Regions from separate parts of the Lactiplantibacillus paraplantarum genome, predicted to be linked through region 1. Evidence: riboswitches for the same ligand, from Rfam matches in the RefSeq annotation. Region 1 holds a riboswitch; the other holds the start of a gene.
The links. Region 1 has a riboswitch for preQ1 ahead of LP667_RS02205 (QueT transporter family protein). Riboswitches for the same ligand answer to the same signal wherever they lie in the genome.
Positions count from the first base shown of each region.

Region 1 (12,603 bases):
CAAATCATCAACTAATTGGCTCGCGTGAAATCCATTATCAGTTACGATCAGTAACGAATGCGTTAATTGATGAAATAACGCACTTAAATAAACTGTTCGGGCCGAACCGTTTAATCCCGTGATCAATTGCCGACTATGCGGACTAATTCCCGCCAAAATCGTTTGAAAGTCAGGCGTTTGCTCAACAATCGTTTCAATATCCATTCTGTTGTTTCCTCCCGGGCTAGTTATATTGATTCATAACTGCCGCAAAATCATCATTTGCTAACCAAGCTTCAATCGCTGCCAATGCTGTTATCTTCGCATCATTGAATTCAGTTACTTCAGCCGGCGTAAATTTACCCAATACATAATCAACAACACTCATCTTCTGGGGATGGTCAATCCCAACTTTGACCCGCTTGAAGTGCTGATCGCCAACATGATTAATAATGCTCTTAATACCATTATGACCACCCGCTGAACCTTTTTGTTTTAATCGCACTTTGCCTAATGGTAAGTCCAAGTCATCATGGATGACGAGTAAATCCGTGGGATCAACATTGTAATAACTCATCAACGGTCCCACTGCCCGTCCAGAATCATTCATATAAGTAGAAGGTTTAACAAGCAAGACCTTCTCACCACCCTGAAAGGCCGTTGCAACCTGCGCTTCAAACTTACTCGTTTGAAACGTAGTGTTAAGGTTGTTAGCTAATTCATCAACAATCATAAAACCAACGTTGTGCCGCGTCTGTGCGTATTGTCGCCCAATGTTTCCCAATCCAACAATCATTTTCATAAACTTATCTTCTCCTATTACTTTGCATACCAAAACAGGCCGAACCGGTATTGACCCGATTCGGCAACTTTGCGTAACGTGACGAACTGACCAGCCACGCTGCTCACAGGTGATCGACTACTATGCCAGTCACGTGTTTAAAAGTTAGCGTATATTAAGTGCAGTAAGTATACCACAAAGGGCTTATCGACGCCCGTCAAAGAGTTTTAAGGACATTGTTAATAATTACATTAAAAGCATGTTCAATTTAGCACTTATTTTGCACAAACATGGTATACTTCACTTGTAAAACTAAATTTTCACTACGAGAGGATGACTTATTTTGTCAAGCATGCCAAATCATCAAAAAGTTGTGTTAGTCGGCGACGGCGCCGTTGGTTCTAGTTACGCTTTTGCCATGGCACAACAAGGAATTGCTGAAGAATTTGTAATTGTCGATGTTGTTAAAGATCGGACAAAGGGTGACGCCCTTGATCTTGAAGACGCCCAAGCATTCACCGCTCCCAAGAAGATTTACTCAGGCGAATATTCAGATTGCAAGGACGCTGACTTAGTTGTTATTACAGCCGGTGCACCTCAAAAGCCAGGTGAATCACGTTTAGACTTAGTTAACAAGAATTTAAATATCCTATCATCCATTGTTAAGCCAGTGGTTGACTCCGGCTTTGACGGCATCTTCTTAGTTGCTGCTAACCCAGTTGACATCTTAACTTACGCTACTTGGAAATTCTCTGGTTTTCCAAAGGACCGCGTCATTGGTTCAGGGACTTCCTTAGACTCTTCACGTTTACGCGTTGCGTTAGGCAAACAATTCAATGTTGATCCACGTTCCGTTGATGCTTACATCATGGGTGAACACGGTGATTCTGAATTTGCGGCATACTCAACTGCCACCATCGGCACACGCCCAGTTCGTGATGTCGCTAAGGAACAAGGCGTTTCTGACGAAGATTTAGCCAAACTAGAAGATGGTGTTCGTAACAAAGCTTACGACATCATCAACTTGAAGGGTGCCACGTTCTACGGTATTGGGACTGCTTTAATGCGGATTTCCAAAGCCATTTTACGTGATGAAAATGCTGTTTTACCAGTAGGGGCCTACATGGACGGCCAATACGGCTTAAACGACATTTACATCGGGACACCGGCTGTGATCGGTGGCACTGGTTTGAAACAAATCATCGAATCACCACTTTCAGCTGACGAACTCAAGAAGATGCAAGATTCCGCCGCAACTTTGAAAAAAGTGCTTAATGACGGATTAGCTGAATTAGAAAATAAATAAACTTTTATCTAATTAAATATATGATGAGCGCTCGCCTATAATAGACGGGCGTTTTTTGTGCTTAATTGCGGATAAACTAGCAGCCCATTGTGATTACACTTTCCTAATTTAAATACTATTTTTAAAACTTTCTTATCACGATTACCGGCCCTGAAGTTTGCACTCATGTAACTTCTGTTATAAGGTGAGAATATTACAAATATATGGAGGACCAACTTAATTATGAAACATAAACGTGGACTAATGATTGGGGGCAGTCTCCTCGGTCTCCTAGTCATCGGGTATGTTGCCACCAGTTTAATCTGGCAACACCAACAAACGTTCCTCACTAACACTTCCATTGCCGGCGTTGATGTCAGCGGCAAAACTGCAACTCAGGCCGCACCGAAAGTTAACCGGGCTTTAGAGCATCGCACTTATCGGATTATTGAAAGTGGTCAGACAAAATATTCATTCACCAGTAAATCAGCCGGAATTACGATCAATACTAAAAAAGACCTAACTAAGCTAGCAGCCAAGCAAAACTATTGGCGTTGGCCCCTCGCACTGTTGCAATCCGCTCAGGCTGATGATAGTGCAGCAGTTGGACAGCTAACAATCAATCACACTGATCTGAAAAATTTACTACAAAAGATCACTACAACCGCTAATCAAACTAACCGCACTAAAACTGAAAATGCCAAGTTAGTTTATCGACATGACCAAGTTGAAATTAAGAAGGAAGTTCAGGGAACTGAGCTGGATCAAGCCAAACTCAAGCGCGTTGTGACTAAGGCCATCAGTAATGGTGACAGTCACATCGCCCTTAAAGCGGCTTATGTCGCGCCAACCGTCACAAGCACGAGTACCAGCTTAAAGACGGCTAAGGCCAAATCAGCTAAATACGCCGCTGAAACAGCCACTTATAACATCAACGGCCACAAGTTCACGATTCCCCACGACTTAATTCTCAGTTGGATTAAAGTTGATAAGCAGGGCAAAGTTAGTTTGGACCAAAGTGCTGTCTTGACTTACGTAAAACAATTGAATGATAAGTATCATACCTATCATACGACGCGTCAGTTCAAGAGTACGGCGCGTGGAACCGTATCCGTCAGTGGCGGCTTTTATGGCTGGACCATTAAGACCGAAGCGGAAGCAAAGGCCCTCGCTGCTGAAATCTTGAAGGGTAAAGACTTTACCCGCTCACCAATCACCAGCGGCTCCGGATACAATAACAAAGGCACCGACATTGGTAACACTTACGTTGAAGTTGATAAAGAAAATCAACATATGTACGTCTACGTCGATGGTAAACTCAAAGTTTCAACGGACATCGTTACTGGAAAGCCTGGTAAACACGCCACAACAACGGGCGTTTGGTACATCTGGAATAAGGAAAAGAACGCGACCCTTAAAGGTGATAATGACGACGGCTCAAGTTATTCCCAACCAGTCTCTTACTGGATGCCGTTCGATGATACCGGCGAAGGAATTCACGATTCTTCATGGCAAACTCAATATGGTGGTACTTGGTACAAGAAGCACGGCTCGCATGGTTGTGTGAATACGCCCCCTTCTGTCATGAAAAAAGTTTTTGCCGCTGTACCAGTTGGCACGCCAGTCATCGTTTTCTAATTTAAATTTAATTTAATTGAGCCGGCCTGATACTATTCAGGCCGGCTTTTTAATCCCATTTTAGCGTTATGCAGCTTCATAATAATACGTGTCACTAGCCGTTTTATGGTATTATTTATTAAAACAAACTAATAAATCTGGGGGACCAACTGCTATGCTATTAAAAACACTCGTTAAGCCTAAAGAACGCCTCGTCACCATTACGGCGGACGCAACTTTAGAAGACGCCTTGAAAGTCTTAGAAGATTCCGGCTTCCGCTGTATTCCAATTTTAGATGAAACTGGTCATATCTTCCGTGGTAACATCTATAAGATGCACATTTACCGTCACAAGTCCCGGGGCGGCGACATGTCGCTTCCCGTGACAACCTTGCTTAAAAATGCCACGAAAACGATTCAAGTTGACTCCGCGTTTTACAATATCTTCTTCTCCATCAAAGATTTGCCATATATCGCAGTGCTCGATGAACATGGTTATTTCTACGGTATCCTAACTCATACACGCTTACTCGACATGCTATCACAATCTTGGAACGTCAATGTTGGCAGTTATGTATTGACGGTCGTATCCGTTGGTGAACGTGGTGACTTGGCAGCCATGGCTAAGATTATTACGAAGTATACTTCAATCGCTGGCTGTCTGACTTTAGACGTTCAAAACGGTACTCTGGGTTACCGGACGCTCTTCACCCTACCAGAAAATGTCGACAGTGAAAAGCTCAAACGGATTATCGACAACTTGAATCGCAAACAATTCAAAGTCATCGAAGTGGAAGATTTACAAGCTGAATAATCATAGTTGCCCCGAGGTTGCCTTGGGGCTTTTTTAATGCGCTGCATTCTCAGATCAACAGCGGCCAGTTTAGGCCCGCTGAAAAAAAGTCGAGTTAGCATAAACATGTCTGGCTGGAGCGTCCTACCACCGACCTCCAGGCATTTCTGTCAATTGACGGAACGTGGTGGGATTGAAGTGCTCAACTTTTACTGGACTTATCATTATTTTGCATAAACCGTAATTTTGTCAATCAACTGTCAGGTCGAAAAAGATATTGTGATAACTTACTATTTCTGAATGACCGTAGTCATAATTGAACGTTTCGACAAAGTAGAGAATGCCCTCTGATATTTCACTTAAAGTTCCAGTATCAAAATAGTCAACAAAAAATCAAAGCGGCCACCTTTCATTTCATTAAATGAACAAGTAAGAGACCGGCGTAGTATGCGAAGAAACCTTCTTCACATACTACGCCGGTCGTTATTAATATTAAATTCAGTTACACCCTATTGAATCCGGTCACTAAAGTGTAAGACCCGATCAAGGCTGTACATAATTGGTGCGGTGATGCTCATGATAATCAACTCTGATAAAGCGGTCGTTAAATACGTCGGCCAGAAAGCGACACCACTACTCATCATGGTAATCATCAGCGCAATCATAAACATCGAAACCGTGAACAACACGATGTTTAGTAGCATCCGCTGCCAAACCGTCTTTAACTTGGGGGCCAACCACGTCAATACTAGTAGTGCTAGCAATGATTGCCCACCACCGAAGAGGACGTTAAGGAGACTCGCCCCCGGACCAAAGGCGTCAAACAAAATAACGCCGGCAACAATCCCCCAGATATACTTACGATTGAACACAGCTAAGTGATTCAATCCTTCAGAAACGCGGAATTGAATTGCGCCCGATGCCAGGCTAAATGCTGCAGGGCCTAGGCATAATACAACATACATTGCAGCGACCAAAGCATTGATGATCCATGGCCGAATTTTCGATTGTGTCATTCGCTTAATTCCTCCTAGTTTTTTAACGTGGGATGGTTACGAACCACGTATTGATTGAAACAAAGCGAATATAATCGTAGCACGCTCGCGCTGTTCCCGCAAGCACAGCTAGTCGAAAATGCTGGTCGGAATAAATAAGTTGCCTAAAGTTGCGGCCATAATAGCCTTGATTGCTGGCATTCGGTTCGCGGCTTCTTCAAAAACGACCGCCTGCGGACTTTGAAAAACATCATCCGTAATTTCAAACGCCGTCATCCCATATTGTTCACCTAGTTGAGCCCCAATCTTCGTCTTCACATCGTGTAGTGCTGGCAAACAGTGCATGACGATTGTTGATGTCTTACCGGTTGCTGCAAGTAGCGCAGCGTTGATCTGAAACGGCAATAATTGTTTGATCCGAGTGCCATAGTCGACCTGCTCGCCCATCGAGACCCAGACATCCGTATACAGTGCATCGGCGTGGGCCACGGCTTGCTGAGGATCTGCCGTGATCACAACCGTACTACCAGCTGTCTGCGCATACTGCTGAGCCAACGCGACAACTGCTGGTGCTGGTTGTAACGCTGCCGGGGCCCCGATAGCCATATTGATTCCGAGCATCGCACCCGCTACAAGTAAACTATTTGCCATATTATTGCGGCCATCACCAACGTACGCCAGCGTCAGTCCTTTCAAATGACCAAAGTGTTCCTTCAACGTTAAAAAATCCGCTAAAATCTGTGTGGGGTGCCACTCATCGGTCAACCCGTTCCAGACTGGAACACCGCTATAGGTCGCCAAGTCCTCCACCGTGCTTTGCTTAAATCCCCGAAACTCAATACCATCATACATTGACCCTAGCACTTTCGCGGTGTCAACAACTGATTCCTTCGTTCCAAATTGAATGTCGTCCTTACCTAGAAACTCTGGATTTGCGCCCAGATCATTGGCCGCCACAGTAAATGCGGAGCGCGTCCGCGTTGACGTCTTTTCAAATAACAACGCAATATTTTTCCCTTGTAAATACGGGTGTGGAATATGGTGTGCTTTAAGGGTCTTCAAATGACTAGCAAAGTCAATTAAATACGTTAATTCAGCTGGTGTGAAGTCAATCTCCTTTAAAAATGACCGACCTTCAAATTGATTATTCATTCGTCGTAACCTCCGTCGTCAAAGCTGTCAGCACTTGTGCAATCTGGGCAATACCCGCTAATAGATCGGCTGGTTGCATCACAATTGGGGGTAACAAGCGCAACGTATTATCGCCGGCCGATAATGTCAATAAGCCCTCTGCTTGCAACTGGGTGATGACCTGGTTAACTGGAACTCGTTCATCTAAGTGGATCCCAATCATCAGCCCCTTACCCGTGACGCGTTTAACTACTGGTAACGGCTCAACCTGGGTCGTTAGGGCTTGCCAAACAAGCTCGGCATGGGCCCGAACAGTCGTTAACAAAGCTGGTGTTAATTGTGCCAACACACACTTCGCTGCGGCCATGGCAACGGCATTACCGGCGAACGTCGAGCCATGGCTACCCGGACCAAAGGCTGTTGCTAATTGTCGCCGACCGACCATGGCGCCCACTGGTAGACCATTTGCCAGACCTTTAGCGACCGTATAAATATCGGGATCCAGTCCATAACCCTCATAGGCCATCCGGTAGCCAGTCCGACCGATTCCCGTCTGTACTTCATCGATGATTAATAAAACGCCCATCGCCTGACACTTGGTATTCACAGCTTGCAACCATGCTCGCTTACCAGCAAAAACGCCGCCTTCACCTTGGACCACTTCTAAAATCACGGCCGCCAAATCCGGCGTAATTTTGTCCAAGGCCGCGTCATCGTTATAAGTTGCAAACGTAATGCCTGGTACTAATGGCGCATAACCGGCCTGAATATGGGAATTGCCCGTCATTGACATGGCGCCATAGGTCCGACCATGAAATGAATGCTGAAACGCTAAAATCCCAGTCTTACCCGTGTACTTCCGCGCTAGCTTCAACGCTGCTTCATTGGCTTCAGTTCCCGAATTGGAAAAGTATACGAGGCGGTCCTCACCGTTTACTAACAGGCCCGCAACGGTATCTTGTAACTCATTTTCGTATAAATTTGACGTGTGCCAAATGTGCTTCAACTGTTGGGTGACAGCGGTTTGAATTTGAGATTGTTGGTAACCAAAGTTGCACACCCCGATCCCCGCCGTAAAATCTAAGTAGCTCTTACCATGGTTATCGGTCAAATGAACCCCCTGACCATCCGTGATGGCAAATGGAAAACGCTGATAGGTTGGAAAGACGTGTTGCATGGTCATACGGCCACCTCCTGAATAATTGCAGTTCCTGGTTGATCAATCGCATTTGTAATCACAGCCTGCTTGACCCCCGTCTGAATAGCTGCAATGGCAGCTTGTACTTTAGGCTGCATGCCCGCAGTAATCACGGCCGTCCTAATCAGTTGCTGGGCCTGTTGTGGCGATAGTGACGTCATCACATTGCCGTGATGCATAATGCCTGGAACATCGGTCAGCAACACTAACTTCTCAGCATGTAGCTGCTGTGCCAGGACGGTCGCTGCCATATCCGCATTGACATTGAGCCACTGTCCTGTGGCCGTTAACGCTAAGGGGGCTAAGACACCGATACGTTGCGTCAACAATTGTATTAATTGCACGCGATTGACACTAGTGAGTCGGCCAACATATCCCAGTTGTTGATAATCGATCAGCTCGCCAGTCAATAACTGGTTATCCGCCGCGTTGAGCCCTAACACTGGTAATTGATGCTGTGTCAATTGTGCGAGTAACGCCGGTTGCGCATCGCCCAGCAGTGCTAATTTAGTTAACGACAAAGTCGCCGCATCCGTCACCCGCAAACCATTAACCTTGTGGACGGGGACGGCACACTGCGTCATCAACCGATTGATCATTGGCCCACCACCGTGTACGATCAGAATCTGGTAGTGCTGTTGATACCACTGTGCGATCTGCTCAAAGAAAGCAGCGCTCAACTGGCTGATCGCTTGGCCCCCAATTTTAATTACAATTAGTTTTGTCATTTTCGCCACCTCCGCTTAAGTATGATAGCTCGCGTTAATTTTGACGTAGTTGTAAGTTAGATCACAGCCCCACGCTTGACCACTCGCTGTTCCATGGTGCAAATCGACATCGATAATAATCTGCTGATCATGCAAGGTTGCTTGCACCGCCGCCAAATCAAAGTCGACAGCCAAGCTCTGCTGCACGAGTAAGATGCCGTTCATTTCAATATCGACCGTTGCTACGTCGATGTCCGCATCAGTAGCACCAATCGTACTAATAATACGGCCCCAGTTCGGGTCTTCTCCAAAAATGGCTGCCTTGACAAGATTTGAGCCAACGATTGCCTTAGCAATTTGTTGACCATCAACCGTCGTAGCTGCGTGGGTCACATTGCACTCAACTAACTTAGTCGCACCTTCACCGTCAGCCGCAATTTGCTTGGCAAGTTGGCCTAAGACATAGTGCAATGCTTGATTAAAAATATCGTAGTCTGCGGTACCGGCTTGTAAGCTAGGATTATCCGCCAAACCATTCGCTAACGTGACTACCATATCATTAGTAGACGTGTCCCCATCGACCGTAATCTGATTAAACGTCTGATCAACATTGGCGCTTAGCATCGCTTGTAAGACGTCCCCATCAACTTGCGCATCGGTTGTTACAAAACCGAGCATCGTTGCCATCTTGGGATGAATCATACCAGAACCCTTGGCAAAACCCGTCAAAGTAACCAAATGGCCGCTAAGTTCACATTGCACACAGACGGTTTTCGGATGTTGATCCGTAGTTAACACCGCATAGGTCACCGCGTCACTCTTAGTTGGCGTCAATTGTGGCAGGCCATTTTCAATCTTGTCCATCGGTAACTGGGCACCAATCAATCCCGTTGAAGCCAAACCAATCAAATCAGGAGTAACGTTTAACTTATTAGCTAGCCAAGCTTGCTCCTGTAGGGCATTCTGCCACCCTTGTTCACCGGTACAAGAATTGGCGATCGCACTATTCAATAACAGACCTTGTAGTTGATGATTCTGATCAATCATTAGTTTAGTTAGCTTAGTCGGCGCTGCTTGAAACTGATTCGTCGTATAAGTTCCAGCTGCACTGGCAGGCACCTTTGAAAACAACCAGCCAAAGTCTTTCTTGTGACGGCGCAGACCAATATGAATACCATCACTATAAAACCCCGCTGGCCACTGAAAGGCAACCGTTTCAAATTTCGTATTCGTTAAAACTTGCATCTACATAACTTCCTCTCTTATCACACCATATTCACGATTCATGGAAATACAGGTAACGTTGGCAATCCGGTCGTAACAGCAAAATCAAAATAGCGATTGAAATTCTGGATTGCCTGTCCCGCAGCCCCCTTCATTAAGTTATCAATCACGCTCACAACCACAACGGTATTCGTGACTGGATTGTAATTTACCCCGAGCGCACAGTTGTTAGACCCGATGACATCTTTGATCGTTGGCATTCCCGTCGGTAGCACTTGCACAAACGGTTGCTCGTGATAGGTTGTCATAAATGCATCCCGGACCTGTGCTGTCGTCAGTGGTTGCTTTGCTTTGGCGTAAATCGTTGCCATGATCCCTCGTGTTACCGGAATCAACGTTGTTGTAAATTCGATTGCGGGAATGGTTGGCCACCATTGTTGTAACTGTTGCATCATTTCAGGAATATGTTGATGCTGATTCAATTTATATAAGCTCACATTGTCATTGACAGTGACGTAATGACTAGCAGTCGTTGCACGCTTGCCAGCACCAGATAACCCGGACTTGGCATCGACTACAATCGAAGTTGGCTCAATCAATTGTTGCTGCACAAGTGGGGCTAATCCTAATAATGTAGCAGTTGCATAACACCCAGGATTAGCAATGTAAGTCGTCAACGGTGATGGCATATCAGCCAAACCGTAACTAGCCTGTGCTAAGGCGGTAACTGGTGCCGGAGTGCGCTGATACCAGTGCTGATACTGTTGCGGATCGCGTAAACGAAAGTCACCAGATAAATCAATGACTGGAAAATGGGCAGCAATGAATGGTAAGGCCAGTTGGCACGTAATTCCAGCTGATGTCGCGAAAAAGACCATCGCATTATCGTGCATAATGGCAGCCGCATCGAACGGTCGAATGACTGCCGTTTCCTTCTGGTACATGGTCGCCACCGTCTTTAATGGAACGGCAGGGGCATCTGCATGTCCGTACAAGTGAATACCATCAACTTGTGGATGTTGTTTTAAAAGCTGGTATAGTACCATGCCACTGTAGCCCGTAACGCCAACTAGTGCGACTTGCATATAATCACCTCAAATATTCAAAAATAGTGTCTTAACCGCATATTCATGCAACGAACATGTTTCACACTATATTCTCATCGTTTTAAAAATGCAAGCTTTATTGGTAAAATATTCATTTTTATTCTTATTTTTGAATAAAAATAGCTTTATTCAGTGTTTTATACAAAAACTATGTATTTTTAATTGACATCCATCAAAAATTGCTGTTTACTTATTCCATTAGCAAGTCGAAATTTTAATCAAATCATCAGAAAGGATGCGATTGGGATGAACAAGTACTTAACATTAGCAGATGGCACACAATGGAGTGGAACGGCAATCGGAGAGCGCCAACTAGAGGCCGCGGGACGCGTCGTCTTTAATACAGGAATGAGCGGTTATCAGGAAACGCTGACTGATCCATCATATTTAAACCAAATGATTGCCTTTACCTACCCACTAATCGGTAATTATGGAATCGATCCGACCGTTTCACAGGCCCCAACGGTTGGCGCTCAAGCCATTATTGTTCACGAACTGGCTACCTTCACTGACCACTACACTAGCCGCCAGTCACTTGCCAATTTTCTAACGACACACCACGTTGCTGGCATCGAAGGGATTGATACTCGTGACCTAACGATCCATATCCGAGAAGCAGGCTCCCAGATGGCAATTTTAACTAATCATCCCGTCACTAACTTTAAGTCCAAGCTCGCTACTTTAACTTCACAGGCCTTAGTAGCCACACCACTTCCCGCCGTTACAACTACCAAGCAGCCCCGTATCGCCATCCTCAACTTTGGTGAAAAAGCAGCAATCAGTGCTGAATTGCAGGCACGTGGGGCTGATGTTATTGTTCTACCACCAACAACTAGCATCAAGGCCATTGCTGCCTACCATCCTGACGGTATTCTGCTATCCAATGGTCCTGGTGACCCCACTGATTATGGGGACTGCTTAGCAACCATCCGCCAGTTGGCACATCGTTATCCGCTTGCCGGTATTTGCTTAGGTCATCAACTGATTGCACTTGCGTATGGTGCTCGGACTTACCAGCTTCCATTTGGTCACCATGGACTGAATCATCCCGTTCAGGCTTGTGTCGACGGTAGCATTATGATGACTTCACAAAATCACGATTACGCGGTCGATCCAGCCTCAATCAAAGCTACACCACTAATTGTCACCCATACTGAACTAAATGATGGTAGTATCGAAGGACTGCGGTTACCCCACCAAGCGGTCATGTCAGTACAGTTTCATCCTGAAGCACATCCAGGCCCCAAAGAAGCCGGTCAATTTTTCGATAATTTCTTACTAACCATTCAAAAGGAGGCGGTAATTAATGCCTAAAAATACAACGATTCATACGATTGCTGTCATTGGCTCCGGTCCAATTAAGATTGGGCAAGCCGCTGAATTCGACTACGCTGGTACCCAAGCCTGTCTGAGTCTTAAAGCAGCCGGCTATCACGTTATTTTGATCAACTCGAACCCAGCAACCATTATGACTGATACGACTACCGCCGATGAAGTCTACTTAGAACCCCTAACTTTAAATAGTGTCACCAAAATCTTGCAAGCGACCCGTCCCGATGCCTTGCTACCAACCCTCGGCGGTCAGACAGGCTTGAACTTAGCAATGGCCCTAGATCAAGCTGGAGTCCTTAGTGATTTAAAAATTCAATTATTAGGCACGTCACTCGCCACCATTAATCAAGCTGAGGATCGGGCAGCCTTCAAAGCGCTTATGAATCAACTTCAGCAGCCAATCCCGGCAAGCACTACCGTTCACGATATTGCTAATGCATTGATATTTGCTGAAA
Region 1 covers NZ_CP032744.1:460,830-473,432, reverse strand. Annotated here, with positions in the region: gene mfd (transcription-repair coupling factor) at 1-204, opposite strand, end outside; gene pth (aminoacyl-tRNA hydrolase) at 224-781, opposite strand; gene LP667_RS02220 (L-lactate dehydrogenase) at 1,104-2,066, shown strand; gene LP667_RS02215 (L,D-transpeptidase family protein) at 2,289-3,683, shown strand; gene cbpA (cyclic di-AMP binding protein CbpA) at 3,838-4,476, shown strand; gene LP667_RS02205 (QueT transporter family protein) at 4,965-5,471, opposite strand; PreQ1 riboswitch class I at 5,480-5,524, opposite strand; gene argF (ornithine carbamoyltransferase) at 5,580-6,602, opposite strand; gene LP667_RS02195 (acetylornithine transaminase) at 6,595-7,764, opposite strand; gene argB (acetylglutamate kinase) at 7,761-8,507, opposite strand; gene argJ (bifunctional glutamate N-acetyltransferase/amino-acid acetyltransferase ArgJ) at 8,523-9,731, opposite strand; gene argC (N-acetyl-gamma-glutamyl-phosphate reductase) at 9,770-10,795, opposite strand; gene LP667_RS02175 (carbamoyl phosphate synthase small subunit) at 11,063-12,130, shown strand; gene carB (carbamoyl-phosphate synthase large subunit) at 12,123-12,603, shown strand, end outside.

Region 2 (12,603 bases), 1.1 Mb from region 1:
TTGTTCGTGGAATTCTCCGCAGCCATGAAGACGTTAGCCGTTGACCTTTCGAAGTTTAGCAATGACTTAAGATTGTTGGCGAGTGGCCCGCAAGCCGGTTTTGGTGAATTGAATTTACCCGCGCAGCAAGCTGGCTCTTCCATTATGCCCGGCAAAATCAATCCGGTTATTCCGGAAGTTGTTAACCAAGTTGCGTTTGAGGTGATTGGTCATGATACGACGGTAACGATGGCGGCTGAAGCGGGGCAATTGGAATTGAATGCTTTTGAACCGATTATGTTGCGAGCGTTGTTAGCCAGTGAGCAACATTTACAGCGAGCTTTAGAAACATTGGTCGATCACTGTGTGCGGCAATTGACGGTCAATCGTCAGCGCTGTGCGGATCAAGTGGCGCACTCCGCCATTACGGCAACTGTTTTGGCACCATACCTTGGTTACGAGACGACCACCGCGCTGATTAAAGAAGCCCTCGCTACTAACCAAGCGATTCCTGAATTATTGCATCGACGTCAGTTACTCAGTGACGAATTGGTTGATCAGCTATTTTCACCAGTGGGACTGATGCAGCCACGGCAAGAAGATGTGACTAGATCCCGAATCGTCGCGAAATCGTGATGATACTTATTAATTGAGATGATGTTTAAAATAGGTGTCGGGCGACTCGATAGCTCAAAAAAGTGACAAGTATCTGGATAAAATCTCAATAGGCGCATCAAGAATTAATCGTTAATTCTTGATGCGCCTATTCGGTTTGTATCCTTAGCGGGTTCCCAACAATTGGGGGCTAGCAGTTAATTGGGTCTGTTTGGTCCACATCAGCCGTTATTTTTTAGAAATAGCAAGACTTATCCATGCACAAGCGTGGCGCAGTTACCCGCGTTTAGTTGCTTATTGTGTAGACTGGAAAACTGGCTGTAACAGTAGCTAATGCAGATTAACCAAAGCAAAGACGATTGGAATCGTGACAACGCTTAAAATCGTCGAAATACTCATTAGCGCCACGGCGGGGCCTGGATTGCCGTGAACCTTGAGGGAGAACAAGACGACAATTCCGGCTACTGGACAAGCGGCCATTAAGACGGTGGTAAACAATGGGATACCACTGATCCCCATCAGTTGTAAGACGACGATTGCCAGATACGGAAATAGTAAATTACGTAGTAAAATCACGAGCCAGAGTCGCTTGTCCAAGGTCGTCCGATCAAGCTTAACGTCCGCTAAGCTATTGCCGATGACGATCATTGATAACGGCGTATTGACTGAACTGACATACTTGACGGCACTGTTGGCAATCGTTGGCAATTTAAACGACGTGACAAAAATGAGTAGGCCCACAATGATGGCGATAATGTTGGGATTTAAAACGATCTGCTTGAGGTTGTCACGGCGGTTTCCGTGACGGCCGGTAAATAGACTGATGCCGTGCGTCCAACTGAAAATATTAAAGGCCGCTAATGATGCCACTGCAAAGAAGACGCCGGTTGCACCAAATAGGGCACTTGTTAGCGGTATTCCCATAAAGCCAGCGTTAGAGTAGACAGAACCATAGCGCATGATACGGCGTAAATTGCCATCAGCCACATGTTTGAAGAGTAATTGGGTCACGATGATCATGATGAGATAAATGATCACGATTCCGACAATGACTCGGGCCAGCATTTGCAAGCGGTCGGCTGAAAACGTCTTTTCGAAGGCTTGGACAATCAAGCAGGGAGAGACGATGTACAGCAAAATATTCGTTAAGTCGGTGGAAGTCTGGGCGTGCATGAAGCCAAGCTTATTAATAAGCAAGCCGACTAGCATGAGGATAAACATTAAGATAATTTGACTCGTTAATTGTGTTAGATTCATCTGCTTCAGTCCAATAAATTAGAATAGTCTCATTATTGGGGTTAAGCATGAGCTTTGTCAACACATCTTTAGGCCGGATGATGCGCTTGGGCGACATCGACGTGATGCTTGAGGTGTGGGAAGACATGACTATCTGACCAGCCCATGATGGCGCCTTGTGCGATCAAAGCAAAGGCCGTTCCAAAGCCAATAGCTCGCAAGTGTCCCGTGGCAAAAAATGATACTATGATGATTGTTAGTGGTGGTAAGTAACTCGTCCACTGGGCAATTATGGCAGAGCCATGTAGAAACCGAAACCGTAAAATGTATGATAAATCATCGTTTGGATGTTGAATTAAATTACAACGTTGATAAATCGAAACGGCGGCTGCCACGCCTAATAAGCCGAGCACGTTTAGGATCAACCGTGGAATCAAGGGCAACGCTGGAATTTGTAACCAATCCCAGAAGTAACCGATAAATTGTACGAGATAACTAAACGGGACGATATAAAGTAAATTGGAGATGAAGCGTCGGCGATCGAAATGACCGAGTAACAACTGATTGAGAATCGTAACGACGACCCCATATAGTAATAGTGTCGTCCCCAATGAAATGTGCGTCCAATCAGCTAGGTTGACACTAGAGCCCGTCCAGACGGCACTCCCCAGACTAGTTGCGATAGTGAGTGCATTGGCAGCGGAATTCAATAGGATGGAAAAGATTAAAAATATAAAACGTTGACGAAAATCAGAGATGTTCAACACGACTAAGCGACCTTTCCATTAACAGTATATGGCTTATTATAACCGCTTTCACGAGCGGATGTCACGGTCAGACTCTGAAAAATATGCTATACTGATTGCACAATAGATTTTACGGTTGAAGGACACTTCAAGAATTCGGACTACTTTTGGGTTGGGTAGTCGGAGCTTGAAGTGCCCTTTTTTAGGAGGCTTTTAATGGATTATGTTGGTAGTTTAGCGTTGATTTTAATTGTTACAGCAGTAGCTGGACATCTGAGTGTGCGGATGGGCCTGCCTGCGGTGATTGGCCAATTGTTAAGTGGGATTCTGCTAGGACCTGCAGTATTAGGGTGGGTCTCGGCAACGAGTTTTATTAAAGACTTTGCGGAACTTGGCGTCATTATTTTAATGTTTATGGCTGGGTTGGAAAGTGACTTGAAGTTACTGAAGAAGTATTGGCGCCCCAGTCTATTAGTTGCTGTACTAGGGGTGGTCCTACCCATCGCGGTGATTGACTGGTGCAGCCAGTTATTTCACCTTAACGCTACTGAAAGTTTGTTTTTAGGTGTCACGTTTGCGGCCACGTCGGTCTCAATCTCCGTGGCAGTGCTCAAAGAGTTGGGCGCATTGGATGGTAAAGAAGGAACGACAATTCTAGGTGCGGCGGTGGTTGATGACGTCTTAGCCGTCTTGATCCTGAGTTTGATGATTAGCTTGTTTGGCAGTGAGGTTAGTGGTGGCGGGAGTCATTCATCCACGAACTTGGGGCTTTCGTTAGCAATTCAATTAGCCTTCTTTGTAGCGCTGTACTTTGTAGTGAAGTGGGTCGTACCGCACCTGATGGCGGTAGGGAACGCATTGCTAGTGCCAACATCAATTACGTTGATGTCGTTAGTGATTTGCTTTGGTTTATCGTACTTAGCAGATGCCATTGGTTTGAGTGCCGTCATTGGCGCCTTCTTTGCCGGTATCGCGGTTGGTCAGACTGATTATCACGAAGTTATTGATGAGCATATTCAGCCAATTGGTAACGCCGTATTTATTCCAGTCTTTTTTGTTAGTATCGGTTTGAATATGTCATTTAACGGTTTTTTAAATGACTTTTGGTTTATTGTAGTGATTACTGTAGCAGCGATTGCGACTAAGTTGGTAGGGGCCGGAGTCGGGGCACGGTTAGCAGGGTTTACTTGGTTGAGTGGTTATGAGATTGGTGCTGGGATGGTCTCGCGTGGTGAGATGGCATTGATTATTGCACAGATTGGTTATCAAGGAAAGTTGTTGTCGGCTGATCGTTATTCAGCAGTCATCACGGCAATTATTTTAACGACGCTGATTGCACCGTTACTACTGCGTCAAGCAGTCAAAAAACAAGCTGAAGGATAAAAAGTTTAAAGTGAACCCCTAAGGTTGGACACCAAATCTAACCTTGGGGGTTTTACTATGTCAAAATTTAATTTAGAACTTCGAATAAAGGTCGTTACTGAATACTTATCTGGTAAAGGTTCACCGTCTCTAGCTAAGAAGTATCGCATTAGCAATCATGCAATCATTCTGGGTTGGGTTCATCGATTTGAGCGGCGAGGTATTGAAGGTCTAAAAGACCGGTCAATGTCCCAAGAATATTCTAGTCAGTTCAAAGTCGATGTATTAAACTGGAGGAAACGAAATCAAGCTTCGCTTCCAGTGACTGCCTTACACTTTGACTTGTCGTCGCCAAGTACGATTTGGCAGTGGGAAAAACACTTCCAGGAATCTGGAATAGCGGGACTTGAGTGCAAACGAGGGAATCCTAAGACCATGGCCAAACACAAGCAGAACAACCCCAAACCTGAAAAACCACAGACTCCAGCCGCAGAATTGAAGCAGCTAAAACAAGAGAATCAAATGTTAAAAATAGAAAATGAATTCTTAAAAAAACTCGATGCCTTAGCACGAAAGAAGTCAAAACACACGAACTCATCGAACTAGTAGACGAGTTAAGGCAGAATTTTCAAGTTTCCATCAAACTAGTTCTTAAGGCTGTTCGTATTCCTCGCAGCACGTATTATTATGCTAAGGAGCATCGTGGTCGTAACTTAGATGATTCACAAATTATTCAGGCAATTGATGAGATTCGTCAACAAGATCCAAAATATACTCGGAAATACGGGTACCGACGAATAACCGGTGCTTTACATGACGCTTATGGCTTTAAAATCAATCATAAGCGGGTCTTACGGATTATGCGGGAACAAGACTGGCTATGTGGCGCCTTTAATCGGCAGAAACGAAAGTATAATTCTTACAAGGGAACTGTTGGCGTCATCGCCCCAAATCGACTTAAGCGACGATTCAAAACAGATCGGCCTTACCAGAAGTTAGTCACCGACGTCAGTGAATTTCGATATGGGAACCAAAGCCAAAATGAACGGGTTTATTTAGAACCAGTCCTCGACCTCTTCAATGGAGAGGTTCTGGCTTTCAATATCAGTGACCACCCGACCGTTGAATTCGCTTTAAAGCCTTTGAAAGAAGCCCTAAATCAAATACCGGTGTTAGATTATCGGACGACTGTCCATACTGACCAAGGGTTTCAGTATCAGCATCGCCACTGGCAAAACACGCTTAAAGAGCACCATGTATTTCAGAGTATGTCGCGTAAAGCCACTTGTCTCGACAACGCCGCCATGGAGTCGTTTTTTCACATTATGAAAGTCGAGGTTATGGATGAACATTTTGAGACCAAAACAGCGCTTATCGAAGCTATGAACGAATGGATAGACTTCTACAATCATCGGCGCATCAAAACAAAACTGGACGGCAAGTCCCCGATAAAATACCGGGAACTTACCGTCCAGAAAGCAGCTTAATAAAGTTGTCCAATTTTAAGGGTTCACTTTAGTTGTCGATTGAACAGGACCGGCTTATTTGCAATTTTTGCAAATAAGCCGGTCCTGTTCTACTTGGCGATCAGTCAACACTTAATCGCTGAAAATGAACCTCGGCGAGTTGACCGTATTGATTGGTGGTTACCAACTCAAAACGTTGTTGTTGGTTAATGGCGTTGAATAGTGGAATGCCATCGCCCAAAATGACTGGCGCAATCTGGATGTATAGTTCATCGATCAAGTTGGCAGCCAAAAGCGGCATCAAGACACCTGCACCACCAACGATCCAAATATTATGGCCCGCGGCGCGCCGTAATTCTTCAACGATCTCGGTTACAGGCGTGTTAGTGAATTGAGTACGTTCGTCACCAGTATGTGGTTGTGAAGTCATAACAATATTGCGGGTCGCCGGATTATATGGATTAATGAGTTGATCAGTGGTTTGTTCCATCGTGTATTCGTAAGTATGGCGACCCATGATGGCGGTATCAACTTGCTGCATAAATGCTTCGGTGGGGGCATCACTAGCACCGGCTGTTTGGAACAACCAGTCTAAGCGGTTATCCTTTGTGGCTAGATAACCGTCAATTGAAATGGCCCCGTAAAACTGAACTTTACGCATGTTTCGACACCTACTTTATCTTTAGTAGTCATATTGTACCATGTTTTCCAGTTGTACACTTACTGAACTCTGGTAAAAGTTCAGTAACATAATTAAGAGACATTGTTTGGCTGCTAGGTTGCGGTATTAGGATTGTTAGTCGTCTAGTGGGTGCAATTCGGAGGTGCTAGTTATTATTTAGTATGAAGCCTGATTAAACAGGCGGTTCCTGAGGTTGTTCGCCAGCATGCATGCTGTTATGCCGATCCTTGCAGTCTTGAGTCTGTGGGGGCACAAATTGAAGTTGAACAATGGCATACACTTCGCTGGTACCGAGCACGTGTTAGGAAGTCGCTTGAATGGCTAACAGCTACCCGCTTAACTAAGAATAATCAGACATCGATTGCTTTGTCGTGGTAGGTGCTAAGTAGTCAGGCGCCAGAATGGAGAAGCTTGTGGCCGGTCACGGGACGACTAATTTGACATGCAGTATCCGAGTGTTGTGAGGAAGGCCAATAACGGGACAGCTAGTCGTAAGTTTGACGATGGAACTAGCTCAAAAATTAAATATTGATGGTGTTCAACCGCTAAAAGGTCCGCTATAATTGGATTAGCATTTCATAAATTCGGCTGCCCTTGAACGTTATTCGCAGGGTGAGCTGGCCTGGTTCGTAAACTTCCCAGGATAAAAAACCAAGAACTTCAATTATCGGAGGTAAGAGAATGAATGCGACGCGTAACGTTATTATTGATTGTGATCCTGGTATCGATGACAGCTTAGCACTGCTGTTAGCATTAAAATCACCGGCACTAAACGTGATTGGGATTACGATTGTTTGTGGGAATGTGCCGACCCATATTGGTGCAGAAAACGCACTGAAAATTCTAGATTTAGCTGATCGGTTAGATATTCCGGTCTACTTAGGGGCTAATCGCCCGTTGGAAGTCGCGTATACCAGTGCCCAAGATACACATGGTGACGATGGGTTAGGCAATAGCGAAATTCCGACAGTAACAGCAGTACGACCGATTCAAGATGCGGCTAGGTTCATCGAAGCTACGCTGACGGAGGCGCCCACCACCTCAATTCTGGCGTTAGGACCATTGACGAATATTGCAACGGTGCTGCAGCGTGATCCGAACTTGTTTGAGCAAGTCGATCAATTTACATTGATGGGTGGCAGTTATCGCAGTCATGGTAATTGTTCACCAGTTGCTGAGTACAATTTTTGGTGTGATCCAGATGCGGCCAAGGTTGTGTTTGACTTGATGCCGGTTCCGATTCAGATGGTTGGTTTAGATGTCACTCGTAAAATTGTGTTGACACCTAGTTTGTTAGCTTATATTAAAGATATTAACCCCACAATGGGGACGTTTATTGAGAAAATTACTAAGTTTTACTTTGACTTTCACTGGCAATATGAGCGGGTGATTGGTTGCGTGATCAATGACCCGTTGGCTGTGGCGGGCATGCTTGATTCGACGATTTTGCATGGCTTTGACAGTTACACGACGGTAGTCACGGATGGTGTCGCTCGCGGACAATCGATTGTTGACGATCATGATTTTTGGCATGCAACGGTGAATAGCCAAGTGATGACGGACGTTGATGTTGAGGCTTTCTGGCGTTTGTTCTTAACGACGGTCATCGGTGCGACTGAGCCTGATTTGACGCATGTCTTGCATCAATTGGTAACGCCATGCGAAAAATAAAGACCCGTACGATTACGTTATTAGCGTTCTGTATCGCACTGAATATTATTGGCAGTAATATTGCGTTGATGTTAAAATTACCCATTTATTTGGACTCAATTGGGACGGTGTTAGCCGCGGCCGTGTTCGGTCCACTTGGCGGGATGCTGGCCGGGGGTGCCACGGGAGTGATTGTTGGTGCCACGACTGACTTGTATTCACTATTTTTCATGCCGGTTCAGTTGTTAACGGGATTCATGGCAGGCTGGTTATATCGACGAGTCCAGCCGGGAACTTGGCGTTCAAGTTGGTGGTTGGCTGGGGCAATCGCGCTTCCCGGAACGCTACTATCCACGGCAATCACGGTTATCTTGTTCCATGGAATCACCTCATCAGGGTCTAGTATGCTAGTTCAGTTATTATTAGGAACAGGGATGGGTAAGCCAATGGCCGTCTTTTTGATTCAAGTGGGAACGGACTACTTGGATCGTTTTATTACTGTTTATGTGGTTGCCTTAGTGTACCGGGCCTTACGATATAAATTACCGCAAGCAAATTAGTTGGTATCGTCGTGACAATGGTTTGGCTAGCCGGTACCATGATCTATCAACTTAATGATATTTTGTCAGGTCGACTGGGGGCACTACGCTACGCATCAGTCGATCTTTTTGAGTAAAATGATGACGACGACTTGACCCTCTCGTTACGTTAGCCCTTATAGTAAAGCTTGTTGAAAGGAGTGATCATGATGGCTTATCAGATTAAGCAGTTAGCAACGTTAGCTGGTGTTAGTGTACGGACTTTGCGTTACTACGATGAAATCGGTTTATTGAAACCCGCTTTTATCGGTGACAACGGGTATCGGTATTACGAGACACCCCAGATTAATCGGTTGCAACGGATTTGTTTATACCGGCAGTTACAGATTCCATTGGCCACGATGCCGACATTGCTAGATCAACCAGCAGCTGTCGTGGTGACACAACTTCAACGACAATATCAGCAGCTGCAACAGGAACGGCGACATTTAGATCAATTGTTGACCTTGATGGAAACGACGATTGCGGCTCAACGGGAGGGCAATCAAATGAATGATCAGGAGAAGTTTGCAGCGTTTAAGCAGACACAGCTCGATGAACATGAAGTTAAATACGGCGCAGAAGCTCGCCAACATTATGGTGAGCAGGCGGTCGAATCAGCAAATCAACGTTTTAGTCAACTTAGCGCCACTGATTACGCAACTATGCAGGCGACGGAGCAACGATTATTAGTGGCCTTAACGCAACAATTGCAACAACCGACCGAAGAACGCGCTGCAATGATTTATCAACTTCATCGTGACTGGTTGTGCTATGCATGGGCGCAGTATCAGCCAGCGATGCATCGTGGATTAGCGCAGCTGTATTTAGCAGACCCGCGATTTCGTCAGTATTATGATGGTCGTGCGGGCAACGGGGCTACGGCAATCTTAGTCCAGTGTATTGAACAGTATACTGAGCCACAAAATTAATTAGTCAACGCCGTGTTATCCAGCCATGGCGTCGAAGCAAAGTGAGTGGTAGCACCATTGTTGGTTAGTGGATGCGCGGCTTAACTTAATCAGCGGTTCTTAAGCGTCAATATTCGAAAAACGATGGCTGCTTAAAAGTTAGTTGTGACAATAATAATCTGTAAAATACGCGTCGTAATTGGCCGTGTAAGCTTAAAAGGTCTTCTCCAAGTATTGTTTTGGAGAAGACCTTTTAAGTCTTAAAGATTTATGGACGGTTTTGTGCTTATAGCCTACTAATCACGTCGGCTCATTTGACCATCTTCGATTTGATAAACCACGTCACAATCGTCGATCAGACGTTGATCGTGTGTGACCATGACGATAGCTTTTTGATGGTGATGGGCTTCGTTAGCAAGGCGCTTGACTACGTCGATGGATCGCGGTGTGTCAAGACTTGCAGTGGGCTCGTCGGCTAAAATAACACTTGGATCGTTATAAAGTGCCCGAGCAATGGCAACGCGCTGGCGTTCACCACCTGAAAGATCACTAGGGTAAGCGTCACGGACTTCAGTGAGCGCTAATTCTGCGAGCAACTCATCAGTGCTAGCCTGGTTGAATTTGCGCCGGGCCATCTTATCGACGAGTTTGAATTGTTCACGTACGGTCAGAAATGGAATCAAATTGGAACTTTGCAAGATGAAGCCAATTTCGTTAAAACGGTAAGCTAACCGTTGCTTTTCCGTTTGATTTGATAAGGATTGCCCATTGAGAATAACTTGTCCACTAGTGGGCGTTTGTAATCCGGCAGCAATCGTTAAAAAGGTTGATTTGCCCGAGCCTGATGGTCCAATAATTGCAACGAATTGCCCCGCACTGACCTCAAAGTTGGCATTGGTCAAAGCGTTAACGGCGGTGTGACCGTGCCCAAATTGTTTGTTGATATTTTGTAAAGCTAAAACTGGTTGACTCATAATGAAATCCTCCTTATCCGATGGCGACAACGGGATCAATCTTGGCAACGGTACGCCATGAGAGCAAGGCCCCGATGACTGCGGCTAGTAAGAGTGCCACACTATAAATTCCAAATTGTGGCCAGTCAATGGCGAACGGTAGACCAGCCGGCATGATTTGAGCTAATCCTAGTGTAATTAAAAGGCCGATACCGATGCCGATGATGGCCATCGCAACGCTTTGGGTTAGCAGGGCTGCCAGAATGTGTTTGGTACCAATTCCTTGTACTTTTAAGACACCAAATAAGGCTTGTTTTTGTAAGGTTAAGACGAACATGAAAATACCAATAACGGCGAGCGCGATGACAAACAAGAAGTAGATCATCGTGTTTAGTGTTAATTGTTCGGCACTGTAACCAGGGAGCTTTTCGATAAAGGTCGCAATACTCAAGCGTTGTATATCACCATGGTGCTGATTCTTAAAATGGCTTTTCTTAGTCACGAACGCGTTAACTGGTTGTTGATCGCCGCTAGTGACGGGATTACCCTTGAGTCGATTAAGGGTGGCAACATCCGTGTAGACTGTCGGGGCAATGCTATAAGTACTTGCTTTAAAGGTACCAACGATGGTTACTTTTTGATCAGTGGTTCCAATCCGAACCTTTTGACCTAACTTGTAGCCCTTGTCTTTTAGTGCCGCGGAGATAATCAGCTGATTCTTACCGTTAATCTGATGGCCGGTGACAACTTTAGGCATCAAGAAGCTATCACGAGTGGTTCCAAAAGCACTCGTGGTTGTTTTGAGACCATTGTTGGCTGTTCGCAGTGTTCCTGATAGGCTAGCTAGTGGGGCCACGTCATTGCCCTGAATGCGATCTTGATCTGCCAATTTGAGCTGGGAGGCAGATAATGTCTGGTTCGCGTCCTTATTTAAATAGACGGTTTGCGCATCCCACTGGTCGACTGCTTGGCGATTGCCATTGGATAGACCATTAGCAAGTCCTGCCAACATAAAGACGACAAGCGCAATTAGCAGTAAAACACCGCTAAGTAATCCGTATCTTAGTTTTTCATGGTTCATTTCTTTTAAGCCTAAATACATCTCAATTCCTCCTCTTAATTTCATTTATCACCCGATAAATCAATGTGATTATAGTAGCACGTTAATTCTGATAAATCAATTTTTTTATTTAGTCGTCAAGCTAAATTATTTCGAAAAGTTTGCCCTGACTGGTATGATTGACTTATTGATATAGAGAGGTAGGTAATTAGTAATGGTGAAAAAGCAGTTCAATCATCGGGCCGCCGTTATCGCTGGTGTTACTGGCGGTGTGATTTCTGGTTTGGTTAAGTTAGGGTGGGAGAATATTTTACCACCACGGACGCCGGAACGGGATGCAACGAATCCCCCACAACAATTATTACAACAAATGGGCATTCCCGCCAGTGTTACGCATGCAACGTATTCATATGCTGGTCATGACTTACCTGGTGTCAGCTATGTGATGCATTTTGGCTTCTCAACAACGTTTGCCGTGGCTTATAGTTTGTGGGCCCGCAAGCATCCCCGAGCTAAGGGGGGGAGCAGTGCGCTGTACGGATTAGGCGTTTGGACGGCTTTTCATCATGGCATCTTACCAGCACTGGGTACCGTTCCTGCTGCTAAGGATCAGCCGATGACGGAGCACGTATCAGAGGCCGTGGGACATGTCTTATGGATGTGGACTGCTGATTGGGTCAGTGCCGCAATCTATGACCGGATGACACGCTCAAAGTAAAAATGCGGTCGGCTACTGAAATGAGCGGTTAAGTTGATTCATTGGTGATGATAATTAAATATGGAATTAAATTGAAAGACTAGCTAGGTTAGGAAAGCTTAAAAATTCTAATCAAGCTAGTTTTATTTAACGCTATTTTGATTAATGTTCGTATTTTACTAGTAATAAAAGACGTGCTAGTCAAAGTAGTATGATGATTATGAGGAAAATAACTGACAATAACAGGCACTATGATAGGACAAACAGATTCTGATACTTATCTTTTTAATTTAATTCTCATATTAAGCGGAAATGTGCTAAAATATTAATATTGTGTGCAATATTTGATGAAAACATCCATAAATGAGAATGGGGCGGAAGTAGCTTGGAAAAGCAGGGAAAGATGAAACGGTATCGCCAGTTTCGATTGAGTTTGGGCTGGCAGATTTTAATTGGGCTAGTGCTGGGAATTGTATTAGGGGTTGTCTTTTATGGCAACAAGACGGCGATTACAGCCATGCAAAATATTGGGACCATGTTCATCAGCCTAATACAAATGATTGTATTACCAATTGTAGTGGCGTGCCTAATTACGGGAATTGCCAATATGGGTGATCTGAAGAAGTTGGGTCGCATTGGTGGTAAAACTATTATCTATTTTGAAATCA
Region 2 covers NZ_CP032744.1:2,471,020-2,483,622, reverse strand. Annotated here, with positions in the region: gene LP667_RS12295 (aspartate ammonia-lyase) at 1-615, shown strand, start outside; gene LP667_RS12290 (AEC family transporter) at 925-1,851, opposite strand; gene LP667_RS12285 (YczE/YyaS/YitT family protein) at 1,920-2,597, opposite strand; gene LP667_RS12280 (cation:proton antiporter) at 2,793-3,959, shown strand; gene LP667_RS17095 (helix-turn-helix domain-containing protein) at 4,017-4,544, shown strand; gene LP667_RS17090 (IS3 family transposase) at 4,481-5,425, shown strand; gene LP667_RS12270 (dihydrofolate reductase family protein) at 5,526-6,065, opposite strand; PreQ1 riboswitch class I at 6,703-6,747, shown strand; gene LP667_RS12265 (nucleoside hydrolase) at 6,768-7,757, shown strand; gene LP667_RS12260 (ECF transporter S component) at 7,745-8,296, shown strand; gene LP667_RS12255 (MerR family transcriptional regulator) at 8,482-9,246, shown strand; gene LP667_RS12250 (ABC transporter ATP-binding protein) at 9,522-10,199, opposite strand; gene LP667_RS12245 (ABC transporter permease) at 10,213-11,280, opposite strand; gene LP667_RS12240 (YagU family protein) at 11,453-11,956, shown strand; gene LP667_RS12235 (cation:dicarboxylate symporter family transporter) at 12,339-12,603, shown strand, end outside.
Region 2: linked by a shared signal. The riboswitch ahead of LP667_RS12265 (nucleoside hydrolase) and the one ahead of LP667_RS02205 (QueT transporter family protein) in region 1 are both predicted to bind preQ1.